Regions from separate parts of the Mesorhizobium sp. M0029 genome, predicted to be linked through region 1. Evidence: riboswitches for the same ligand, from Rfam matches in the RefSeq annotation. Region 1 holds a riboswitch; each other region holds the start of a gene.

What was found. Region 1 has a riboswitch for thiamine pyrophosphate ahead of thiB (thiamine ABC transporter substrate binding subunit). Riboswitches for the same ligand answer to the same signal wherever they lie in the genome.
Region 2: linked by a shared signal. The riboswitch ahead of thiC (phosphomethylpyrimidine synthase ThiC) and the one ahead of thiB (thiamine ABC transporter substrate binding subunit) in region 1 are both predicted to bind thiamine pyrophosphate.
Region 3: linked by a shared signal. The riboswitch ahead of NKJ76_RS19555 (YkoF family thiamine/hydroxymethylpyrimidine-binding protein) and the one ahead of thiB (thiamine ABC transporter substrate binding subunit) in region 1 are both predicted to bind thiamine pyrophosphate.

What each region holds. Positions count from the first base shown of each region.
Region 1 is NZ_JAMYVF010000008.1:212,771-216,692, forward strand. Features, by position in the region: gene NKJ76_RS16190 (ABC-F family ATP-binding cassette domain-containing protein) at 1-496, opposite strand, end outside; gene NKJ76_RS16195 (thiamine diphosphokinase) at 498-1,157, opposite strand; TPP riboswitch at 1,320-1,434, shown strand; gene thiB (thiamine ABC transporter substrate binding subunit) at 1,478-2,485, shown strand; gene thiP (thiamine/thiamine pyrophosphate ABC transporter permease) at 2,735-3,922, shown strand, end outside.
Region 2 is NZ_JAMYVF010000022.1:38,652-42,573, reverse strand. Features, by position in the region: gene thiC (phosphomethylpyrimidine synthase ThiC) at 1-1,520, opposite strand, end outside; TPP riboswitch at 1,624-1,740, opposite strand; gene NKJ76_RS27360 (ATP-grasp domain-containing protein) at 1,964-3,268, opposite strand; partial or broken gene hemA (5-aminolevulinate synthase) at 3,839-3,922, opposite strand, start outside.
Region 3 is NZ_JAMYVF010000011.1:170,299-174,220, forward strand. Features, by position in the region: gene NKJ76_RS19530 (DUF1236 domain-containing protein) at 49-378, shown strand; gene NKJ76_RS19535 (hypothetical protein) at 477-692, shown strand; gene NKJ76_RS19540 (DUF2934 domain-containing protein) at 785-1,024, shown strand; gene NKJ76_RS19545 (hypothetical protein) at 1,184-1,435, opposite strand; gene NKJ76_RS19550 (hypothetical protein) at 1,701-1,856, opposite strand; TPP riboswitch at 2,299-2,411, shown strand; gene NKJ76_RS19555 (YkoF family thiamine/hydroxymethylpyrimidine-binding protein) at 2,402-3,010, shown strand; gene NKJ76_RS19560 (ABC transporter permease) at 3,266-3,922, shown strand, end outside.

The DNA of each region.
Region 1 (3,922 bases):
ACGTCCGGACAAGCTCTTCTTCCAGCCATTCGATGACCGACAAATCGAGATGGTTCGTCGGCTCATCAAGCAGCAGAATATCGGGTTCGGGCGCCATGACGCGGGCAAGTGCTGCGCGGCGCGCCTCGCCGCCGGAGAGATCGTTGGGGTTCTCCGTGCCGGCGAGGCCGAGATGCTCCATCAGATATGTGGCGCGGTAGGGATCGTCGGCAGGCCCAAGCCCGGCCTCGACATAGGCGCGCACATTGGCAAAGCCGTCCATGTCGGGCATTTGCGGGAGATAGCGCACCGTTGCCGAAGGCTGGCGGAAGACCTCGCCGTCTTGCGGCTCGATCAGACCAGCAGCAATCTTCAGGAGCGTCGACTTGCCGGAGCCGTTGCGGCCGACGAGCGCGATCTTGTCACCGGCGGACGCCGTCAGTTCGGCGCCATCGAGCAGCGGCGTGCCGCCAAAGGTCAGTCTTATGCCGTCGAGGTTGAGAAGGGGCGGGGCCATGTCAGCTTTCAGGCAAGGGGTAGGGGTGGGCGAGCAGCAGCGCGCGGCCATGGCCGAGCGCGATTTCGAGGCCGCCCCCGGTCGTGTTGGACTTGACCTCGTTCGAGATGGTCAGCGACGAGCCGAACACGACCTCGACATGGTCGAGCGGCCACTTCGCGCCGGACACGGTGAGGCCCGAAAGATCGGAAAAGCCGAGCACCGAAAACAGCGTTCCGTCGGCATAGTCGAAGCCGGCCTTGCCAGGCAGCAGAGGGGCGCCTTCCTGCGCTCCGCTGGTCAACAGCAATTTTGTGCCGGCCTCGGCCAGCCGCAGGCTGAGCGCCAGATGGAGGAAGGCGTGGTCGGCGCGCTTGCCGCCGAAAGCGCCGGCCAGCACCAGGCTGGTGGCGCCGCGTTCCAATGCCGCCGCGATCGCCAGTTCGCCATCGGTCTTGTCCTTTTCGGGAGGAAACACCTCCCGCGGCACGGCGGCGAGATCGGCAGGCAGGTCCGCCGGCACGGAATCGAAATCGCCGACCCACAGCTCCGGCATCACGCCGAGCAGGCGGGCATGATCGATGCCGGCGTCGGCGGCGATGACGCGCGTGCCCGCGACCTGGCGGTCGAGCCGCGGCGTGCGGACGAGATCGCCGCCAAGCAGGATGGTGAATGTGCTCATATCCGCTGGCCCTTACCAGCCCCGCCGACGAAACGGAAGGCCGAGCGGCACCGTCACTCTTTGTTGGAGCATGATCTTTTTCCGGAAACGGATTCCACTTTCCGGGATCACGCTCGGGCAAACTTCCACTTGCGTGGCACCTTGGCCGGGCCTATGTGTCGAAACGCTCTAACGGGGTGCCGGACGCGATCTTCGCGGACCGGCTGAGAGGCAGTCTCGCCAACCCGCTGAACCTGATCCGGTTTGTACCGGCGGAGGGATTAGACGCTTCGGACAGCCCGACGCCTCAATTCCTTTCAACACGAATGAAGGAGGCGCCGATGCGCATTTTTTTGTCCCGTCTTGTCCCAGCGCTTGGGCTTGCTGTTTCGCTACTGGCAAGCCCTGCGTGCGCGCAGGAAAAACTCACGATCTATACCTATGAGAGTTTCACTGCCGACTGGGGTCCAGGCCCCCAGGTGAAGAAGGAATTCGAGGCCGAGTGTGGCTGCAGCGTCGACTTCGTCTCGGTGGCCGACGGCGTCGCGCTGCTCAATCGCGTCAAGCTCGAAGGTGCGTCGACCAAAGCCGATATCGTGCTTGGCCTCGACACCAACCTCACCGCGGAAGCCAAGGCTTCCGGCCTGTTTGTCCCACATGGCGCGGTGGCTGAAAACAACGTGCCGGGCGGCTGGAGCGACGACACTTTCGTGCCCTATGATTATGGTTATTTCGCCGTCGTCTACGACACCGAGAAGCTGAAGAACCCACCGAAGAGCCTGAAGGAACTGGTCGAGGGCGATGCCGCCGACAAGATCGTCATCCAGGATCCGAGGACGTCGACGCCGGGCCTCGGCCTGCTGCTGTGGGTTAAGTCGGTCTATGGCGACAAGGCGCCGGAAGCCTGGGCCAAACTCAAGGGCAAAGTGCTGACGGTGACGCCCGGCTGGAGCGAGGCCTATGGCCTGTTCACCAAGGGCGAGGCGCCGATGGTGCTGTCCTATACGACATCGCCGGCCTACCACATGGTGGCCGAGAACACCGGGCGCTTCCAGGCGGCGTCGTTCGAAGAAGGCGAGTATTTGCAGGTCGAGGTCGCCGGCATCACCACCACGGGCGCGAAGAACCCGCTGGCGGCAAAGTTTCTGGCCTTCATGACCGGGCCGAAATTCCAGGATGTCATTCCGGAGACCAACTGGATGTTCCCGGCTGGGAAAACCGACAAGCCGCTCAATCCGGCTTTTGATAGGCTGGTCAAGCCGGCGAAGACCTTGCTGTTCAGCCCGGAAGAGGTCGCGGCAAATCGCAAGGCCTGGGTGGATGAATGGCTGGCGGTGATGAGCAAGTAGGAATTCAGGATGGCGCTTGAACACCCCCCTCTGGCCTGCCGGCCATCTCCCCCGCAAGGGGGGAGATCAAGCGCTCGGAAGCTTTCGCCAACCTCCAACGCTGCGAGGATGGGGCGGGGAGCGAAGCTGCTAATCTCCCCCCTTGCGGGGGAGATGGCCGGCAGGCCAGAGAGGGGTGGGCGGGAACTCGACTTCCGTGAAATATTTGCGTCAGCAGCGAACGTGCGCCGTAGGGTTGGATAGCGCGAAATGCGTGCGCACTATCCCTCTGACCCCCGCATCACGGCCGGCATTGTCGCGCTTGCGGCAATCGCGCTGCTGATCGGTGGCGCCTTCGCCGGCCTTATCCGCGAAGGCGCGCACGACCTTTCCGGCGCCGCGTCCGCCTTTGACCTCTATCTCCTGCGCGTTGTCCGCTTCACGCTCTGGCAGGCTGCGCTCTCGACTCTGCTTTCCGCCGTACCGGCGCTCTTCGTCGCCCGGGCGCTGTCGCGGCATCCGCGCTTCTTCGGACGCGGCTTCATCCTGCAGCTGTTCACTGTGCCCCTTGCCTTGCCGGCAATTGTCGGAGCGCTGGGCATACTGGCGCTCTATGGCCGCGCCGGTTATTTCGCCGCGATCGGTGGCCAGAGCTGGCCCGACATCTATGGGCTGTCGGGCATCCTCGTCGCCCACGTCTTCTTCAACCTGCCGCTGGCCACCCGGCTGTTCCTCGAAGCGCTGGGAACGGTGCCGGCCGATCAATGGCGGCTGGCTAGCCAGCTCGGCATGGGGGCGAGGCCAGCCTTCCGGCTGATCGAGTGGCCGGTGCTGCGCGCCGCGCTGCCGGGCGTCGCCGGGCTTGTCTTCATGCTTTGCATCACCTCCTTCACCATCGTCCTGATCCTCGGCGGCGGGCCGGCGGCGACGACGCTGGAAGTCGCCATCTATCAGGCGCTGCGTTTCGACTTCGATCCGGCGCGAGCGGTGACGCTGACGGTGCTGCAGATCGCGCTGACTTTTGCCGTCATGCTGGCGCTGACGCGGCTCGGCGCCAATGTGACCGGCGACGCCAATTTGCCTGTCGCGCCGCGCCGCTATCACTTGGCCGGCAAAGCAGAAACAGCGTTCAACGCCGTCCTGATCGTGCTCGCCTTGCTGTTCGTCGCCGGACCAATGGCGGCCACCGTCGCGTCCGGCCTCGGCGCCGATCTCGGCCGGCTGGCGGGCGAGAGTGCCGTGCGTCAGGCGACCCTGACCAGCGCCGGTCTCGCCCTCTCGGCGGCGCTACTTTCGGTGGCGCTGTCGCTGTCGCTGATCATGGCTCGGCGGGCACTGTCGCTGCGCCGCCGGTCCAGTGCCCGTTCATTGCTCGAACATGCCACCGACACCGGCGCCGGCTTCGTCCTCGTCGTGCCGCCCATTGTCATCGGCGCCGGCTGGTTTCTCCTGCTGCGC
Region 2 (3,922 bases), on a different contig from region 1:
TTCGCTGCCGGATGGCCCTTCGCCAGGTCGGCGGCGTGGGCGGCGATCTTGTAGGTGATCACGCCGATCTTGACGTCGTTGCGATCGGGAAGGCCGAGATGCTCCTTGGGCGTGACGTAGCAGAGCATGGCGGTGCCGAACCAGCCGATCATCGCGGCGCCAATGCCTGAGGTGATGTGGTCATAGCCCGGCGCGATGTCGGTCGTCAGCGGTCCAAGCGTATAGAACGGCGCCTCGCCGCAGACGGCGAGTTGCTTGTCCATGTTCGCCTTGATTTTGTGCATCGGCACGTGGCCAGGCCCCTCGATCATCACCTGGCAATCCTTCGCCCAGGCGATCTGCGTCAGCTCGCCGAGCGTTTCCAACTCGGCGAACTGCGCCGCGTCGTTGGCATCGGCGATCGAGCCCGGACGAAGGCCGTCGCCGAGCGAGAAGGAGACGTCGTAGGCTCTGGCGATGTCGCAGATCTCCGCGAAGTGCTCGTAGAGGAAGCTCTCCCGGTGATGGTGCAGGCACCATTTGGCCATGATCGAGCCGCCGCGCGAGACGATACCCGTCACCCGGTCGACGGTCAGCGGGATGTAATGCAGCCGCACGCCGGCGTGGATGGTGAAATAGTCGACGCCTTGCTCGGCCTGTTCGATCAGCGTGTCGCGGTAGACCTCCCAGGTCAGATCCTCGGCAATGCCGCCGACCTTTTCGAGCGCCTGGTAGAGCGGCACCGTGCCGATCGGCACCGGCGCGTTGCGCACGATCCAGTCGCGGATGTTGTGGATGTTGCGGCCGGTCGACAGGTCCATCACCGTATCGGCGCCCCAGCGGATCGCCCACACCATCTTTTCGACCTCTTCCGCCATCGACGATGTGACGGCGGAGTTGCCGATATTGGCGTTGATCTTGACCAGGAAATTGCGGCCGATGATCATTGGCTCGCTCTCGGGATGGTTGATGTTGGCGGGGATGATCGCCCGTCCGCGCGCCACCTCGTCACGCACGAATTCGGGCGTGACGAAATCGGGCAGCGTCGCGCCGAAAGCCTCGCCGTCGCGCTCAAGCTTGCCGCGCAGGATCTCGCGACCAAGGTTCTCGCGGATGGCGACGAACTCCATTTCGGGTGTGATGATGCCGGCGCGCGCGTAGGCAAGCTGCGTCACCGCCTTGCCTGCTTTGGCCCTGAGCGGTCGGTGGCGGATGGGAAATTCTGGCGTCAGGCGTTCGCCCGTCGCGAATCCGTTGTCCTCCGGCCGGACATGGCGGCCGTCGCAGACCTCGACATCGCCGCGCGCCAAGATCCATTCGTGGCGAAGCCGGGCCAGGCCTTTTTCGATGCTGGTTTCGACAGCCGGATCGGTATAGGGGCCCGACGGATCGTAGACGGTGACGGGCGGTTCGCCGGCTGTCGGATGGACGGAGATTTCGCGCATCGGCGCCCTGATCTGCGGGTGGATGGCACCGGGCTTGTGGATCTTACGCGAAGCAGGCAGCGGCCCCGTTGAGACGGCTGGGGTGAGGGCATTCATCTTGAGGCTCCTTTGCTCATGCATTGGAGACCCAGTTCTGTGCCGGAAGGATGAAAAGACGCTTCTGTCGACCTGCCGAAACAGGACCTCGGGCGTGAACTCCCGCAGAGCGCTTGCACCGTCCCTACGCCAGTATGAACTGGATCAGGTTCAACGGGTCACTGCGCCGCGAAAGCCAGCAGTATCTCAGCCCCTTGCCGGGACTCCCCTGGTGAATGCCTCAAGTTGAACGGGCCGGCGTTGTCTTGTCAAGCGCATGTTCGTCCTGCGGCGGCGGTGGGCGGCATTCAAATTGGGCCCAAATTGGGCCGACGGCCTCGCCATGGGTCGCGGAGAAGTTCCGCGGGAGACAAGGCAGGTGTGGCCAAAGCTGCATTTGCCTCGTCAAACTTGATGTGACATTGACGTAGACGGAACTGCTGCGTTTCAAGGATCTTAAGCCGTCAATGCCTGATCGGAACAGAACTGGTGGGCCGCCCGAACGCCCCACAAACATCGTGCTCTCGATCACCTCTTATTGTCGCCGGAAAAGGGGTGATCGACCATTCGATCAAGTCGACCGCTCGCTGAAGGGCGCCCTCGGTTTCAGCACGGCTGGGCGAAGTGGCAATGACATGTCCAATCCAGTCTCGGAAATCCCCCTTCCTGACGATCGGTGTCTTGGGTTCAACATTCAATTTGACCTCGGCCACACCTGATATAGCAGCTGCCTGAGTGTCGCCACCAATCCAGTCGAGGGTGCCATCTTGATCAGGAAGCAGGAATCGCGCGGCCGCAGTATGCGAATGCTTTTTGCGCAGATCCCATTCCTCGCCAATGACAAGCTTGATGTGCTCGGTGACGAGGTCGACACCGTAAGCTAACTGGACCAGTTGAGGGTCGGGCGCGCCACTAAGACGCGGATTGACTTCAATGACAACTGGATCGCGTTTCGTGCACCGGAGTTCAATGTTAGTTGGCCCCCAGCCAAGGCCGAGAGCCCGCAAACAGCTCAGCGAAACATCGGCGATGCGCTCACGCTCCTGATCGGTTAGCAGGGCCGGATACGTCACCTCACGTATGACGAAATGGGGGAGGGGACCAAAGTCATTGGCGCAAATCGCAACGACCTCATTCCCCATAACATTAATGCTATAGAACGGGCCCTGTGCGAATTCTTCGACGAGTATTTTCGGTGTAGACCGCCATATGTGCTTTCCGCCCAATAGATGGGTCGTATGTTCGGCTACGTCTTCGAGGCTGCGGCACAATCGGACACCCATGCTGCCGCTGCCTACTGCCGGCTTAAGAATCACGGGCAGGCCGATCTCTGCAGCCGAGCTTTCTACCTCCGCCGCATTCGCTGCCAACCGATAGGCCGGTATTGGAACGCCGGCCTGCGCGAGGAGTTGGCGTTGCTTGAATTTGTCGCAGCTTCGTTCAATCGATTCAGGGTTCGGTCCCGGTAGATCGAAATGCCGGCAAAGCTTGCCAACTGTCGCATAGATCGATTCATGGTCCCCGGCAAAGCCAGTAATGCCAGCAATGTCGTGGGTAGCACGCAGCCGCGAACTTTCGCGGACCAACGCTTCGAGATTGCCAGTGTCGACACGGATTGCCTCAACGTTTTCCGCCGAAAGATAGTCGTACCGAGGTGGATCAGCCGTCAGAGTAATTGGATGAAGACCAAGACACTGAGCCGCTTGGACGTATAGCTGACCAGTACCCCTATGGCCTTCGACCAATATGAGCGCTCTTCTTCTTACCATTGCTGTTAATCCCGATGTTGCGTGCTGGCGGCGGTCCGAGGGTACCGGTGTCACTTTTGTGGCCGTGCCGGACCTCAGACTCGGGGTGCCGTACCATTGTCAACGACTGACGGTTGTAAAAATCTTGTAAATTGATTTGAAGGATCTGTTGCAGCGTTTTTGATTAGGGCGGCGTCGGAGGCTTGCTCCGTTCAAACCAGGTTAGCTGGGGTTGGTGTGTGATCCCGTGGGCCTGGGCGTGACCTACCCCTCGGGTAGGGCACGCCAAGCCACATCAAACTCGCAGCACAAGAACATGCGCTCTGGTCATACCGGCTCATGGTGAGCCCTGAATCTGGAACCGGCCCGATGTGTAAGCAGCGAGTCGTCAAACGGCCCCATTCAATCATGGAGTCACATCATTTAAGATCGCGAAAGCTGTCATTGCGGGTTACGGAACTGCTTTCCGATGACATTCGAAGATGCGATCGGGCGTCAGAACCGGATCGCTGACCGCCGCTTCCACCTCGGCGAGCCCGGCTGATATAATCAGGTCTGAGGCTGCGCGCCCTGTCGTTCCCAGCATTTACATTAGGCAGCCTTGCCAAGATTGTCCCGCAGCAGAACCTGCCTGAGCGCATCGACGAACGTCCGAATATCTGTCGTACTATGGGC
Region 3 (3,922 bases), on a different contig from region 1:
CTCATGCGGGAACACGGCGGAGCTCGCCAACAACGACAGGAGACGAAGATGAAAACCATCCTTATTCCCGCCGTCGCCGGGCTCGCCATGATCGCTGGTATCGGCATTGCCGCCGCCGACGAGGTCATCGTCACGCAGCCGGCACAGCAGCAGGTGATCATCACCCCGGAACAGCGCACGGTCGTGCACCAGTACGTAAAGAAACATCCGCTTGCCTCGGTCAATCTGCTCGGCGTCGAATTGAATGTCGGCACTGCCTTGCCTGACACTGTCGAGCTGCAGGAGGTTCCCGACGTTCAGTACAGATACGCCGTCGTCGACAACCATACCGTGTTGGTCGACCCCAGCACGCGCAGGATTGTCGAGGTGGTCGAGTAACGCTCGACAACCTAACCATTCATCGGTGATACGGCCCTGTCGTTCTTCCCAAAAGGGCGGCAGGGCCGAATGACGAACATGATGAAAGGAGAATTGCCATGTTGCCGCATGTCGAGACCCCGAACTCCGCCAATGTTGCGGCGTGTTGCGACAAGTTGCTGGCCGAGCGCAACACGGCGCTGTTATCGATGAAGGAAGCGATCGCGCTCCTGCGGGAGCGCACCGGCACCGATCGTTCGGATGCCGACCTCGCGGGGCTGATCGTCAAGAAAGCGGCGCTGCTCGGCGTTGCGGTGATTTCCGACCCGCGCTGAGATGTCTCGTCACTCAAGACGCCGGCCGAATTTTCGGCTAATGTTTTCGTGGAATCTGGACCAACCGACCGGACCCAACCACGGAGGCTTAAGTGACGGACGACAAACAGGACCGCATTCGCCAGCGCGCGCACGAGATTTGGGAAAAGGCCGGCCGGCCTGAAGGCGCGCATCAGGAACACTGGGAGCAGGCCACGGCTGAAGTCGATGGCGCGGTCGCCAAGCCAAAAAAGGCGGCGAAGAAAGCTGACGCCAAGCCCGCCAAGGCAGCCGCCAAGTCAAAGGCAGCGAAGCCTGCCGCCGCAAAGTCCGGCAAAGCCAAATCGAAATAAGGCCAAGTTGAAACAAGGCCAGTCGAAATAAAGCAAGGCCGGAATTAGCTGGCCGGGCCATCCTTGGCGCCCGCCGTTCAGGCGCGCCCGAGCCTCTCAACCTGACGAATTGCGCCTGCGACGGGCAGCGCAATTCCTTGTGTTTGGCGACAGGCGCCCTCATGCCTCCCAGGCATAACTCGACAGCGCAAAGCGAATCCCGGCAGCTGTCATGGCCAGTTCGCATTCGGTGATCTGGCGCAGGTGGCGCAGATACCGCGCTACAGTCTGTGGCAGCCAGCCGGCGCAGGCCTCGACATAGGCGCGGCTGTGAACAAGGGTGCCGGTCGACAGCCTCTCGTCCTTCTCGGCAACGACTTTCAGATATTGGCGGATGAAGCGGATGTCGTCGGCGATGTCCTGGCTGGCCATTCGCCAGGCCCCGGCGAGGCGTTCGCACTGATCGAATGACAAGGGCAACAAAGGGGGCGGCAATAAAGGCGGCGGCAACAAAGGCGGCGGCAATGACGGGGGTGACAGCAAAGGACGAGAGAGATCGGCGAAGGCAACATGGTTCGCTGTGCTCAAGGACATTCCTCTCTGCGAAAAGAGATATCGTACTTTATGTACGAACGAGCGTCAAGCCAATTTCGTACAGTTGGGACGATGACAATGAATATAGCAGCGGTCGCTTCAGCTAATCACGCATCGTGAATCCTTCAGGACTCGCACCAATTTCGCGGAGGGATTTTCCCAGGATGGTGTTGACTGTTTCCCTCGTGTCGGCGTCGAACAGGTTCAGGCCGCGCCGGATCGTCTCGCGCCAGTTTTCGCCCTTGTCCCACGCGTCCATGAAGGCGAAGGCAAGGTCGTCCTGGCGACGCGTGGCTTCGAGCGCTTGGGTCAGCAGGCGCGCTTGATGGAGATCCTTCTCCCGCTTGGCCAGCGCTCGGCCCGAGTCGCGAGGCGACGATCAGCTTGTGGATGGCGTAGCGCTGGGGCGAGGGGACCAGCACAGGCAAGCCCTAGCGACGCAGCAGCACAGTTCGGATGGGGTCGCGGATAAGGAAATGCAGAAACCGTAAGGGCTGCGCGGAGGCTCTGCCGTTTTCTTGTAATTACGTTTATCAGCTTGAATTTCAACGCAGTTATAAGAAATTCGTGGAAATCTCATAACGCAACGAACTGACGAGTCGCTCTGAACGCCCGGGCGCCCGGCCCGTCTGGCCCAAAACACTTTGCCGCAGTGCCTTCAACAAACGGCTTCCCCAATGTCGCGAACAATGCTTTAACCCGCTCATCCACAGGGGTGCTCCGTATGGTCGGGGCTGAGATGAGGGCGGCAAGCCTTCGGACCCTAAAGCTGATCTGGATAATACCAGCGGAGCGAGGCGGGCGATGTTTTCAGGCGCACAGATTTCCCTTTATCCCATGACCGACGATTTCGTCGGCGTCATCCTTGGCGCGCTCGGCGCGCTCGATCCGTGGCGCGACCGGCTGCGGATCGAAACCGACGACATCTCGACGCTTATGGTCGGGCCGCCCGAGGTGCTGTTTCCCGCCATGCGCGACCTGTTCGTCGCGGCGGCCAAAAGCGGCAAGCACTGCGTGCTTTCGGCGGCGGTCTCGCGCGGCTGTCCGGGCGAGCCCGACGATCCGATCTGCCGCTCCGACGAGACCGGCGGCCCCGCCATTCCGCTGGACGAGCGCAAGATCGCCGCGATCCGCGCTGTCCAGGCCACGCCGTCGACCGGCCAGCCGGTGGCGGCGCAGTTCTCGCTCTACGTCATGGGCACGGGCGACCATATGGACGAGATCTACGGCTGCATCGATTTCCTGAAACAGTCCGGCGTCTTTGAGCGCTCAAAGAACTTCTGCACCAAATTGCGTGGCGATGCCGGTGCGGTGTTTGCCACGCTCAACGAGGCCTTCTGCCGCTTCGGCCCCGGCGCCGGCCACGTCACCCTCGACATCACGATCTCGGCGAACAGCCCGAGCGCCGTCTGAGCCGCGGCTCAAGCGTCGTTCCTTGAGGATATTGCCGTGGCTGGTTTATCTGACCCATTGCGTGGAGGAGATGCCTCTGACACCTCAGCACAGAGAGGAGGGGAGCCATTGGCGATTGGCGAAGACCGCGATGCCCACGAATCTCCCCCCTCGAGCAGGAGATGGCCGGCAGGCCAGAGGGGGTCCCAGCGCGTGGAGCGCCGACGTCCTTTTCGCATCGGCAAGGCGTGGGCGCTCTATGCGAGACGACCCCCTCTGTCGCCTTCGGCGACATCTCCCCCTCGAGGGGGGAGATTAGCCGCAGCCATCGCCAAGACCATCCCCGCCGCCTGCGCCTCCGCCCTGCTCCTCGCGGCGTGGGAGCTCTACGCCCGCTATGGTGGCGCTGCGCCCACCATGCTGCCGGCGCCGTCGCGCGTGCTGCAGCAGGCCTGGGAGCATCGCGCTGCCCTTGCCGACAACACGCTGCCCACCATCCGCGCCACATCAGCCGGCTTCGCCTGCTCGTTGGTCGCTGCCTTCGTGCTTTCGGCGCTGGTCGATTTCTTGGCCCCGCTGCGCCGCGCGCTGTTTCCGCTGCTGATTGTCAGCCAGACCTTGCCGCTGGTCGCGATTGCGCCGCTCATCGTACTGTGGTTCGGCTTCGGGCTGATGCCAAAAATCTTGCTTGTGGCGCTCGTTACCTTCTTCCCGATGATGGTGGCGCTGGTCGAGGGTTTTGCCGCGACCAGCAAGGCGATTTCGCAGATGCTCGCCACCATGGGGGCAGGGCGCTGGCGCATCTTCTGGCTGGCGCGCCTGCCTTCGGCGCTGCCCTATTTCTTCGCCGGGCTGCGCATCTCCATCACCTACGCCGTCGTCGGCGCGATCTTCGCCGAATATGCGGGGGCGGCGAAGGGGCTGGGCATCTAC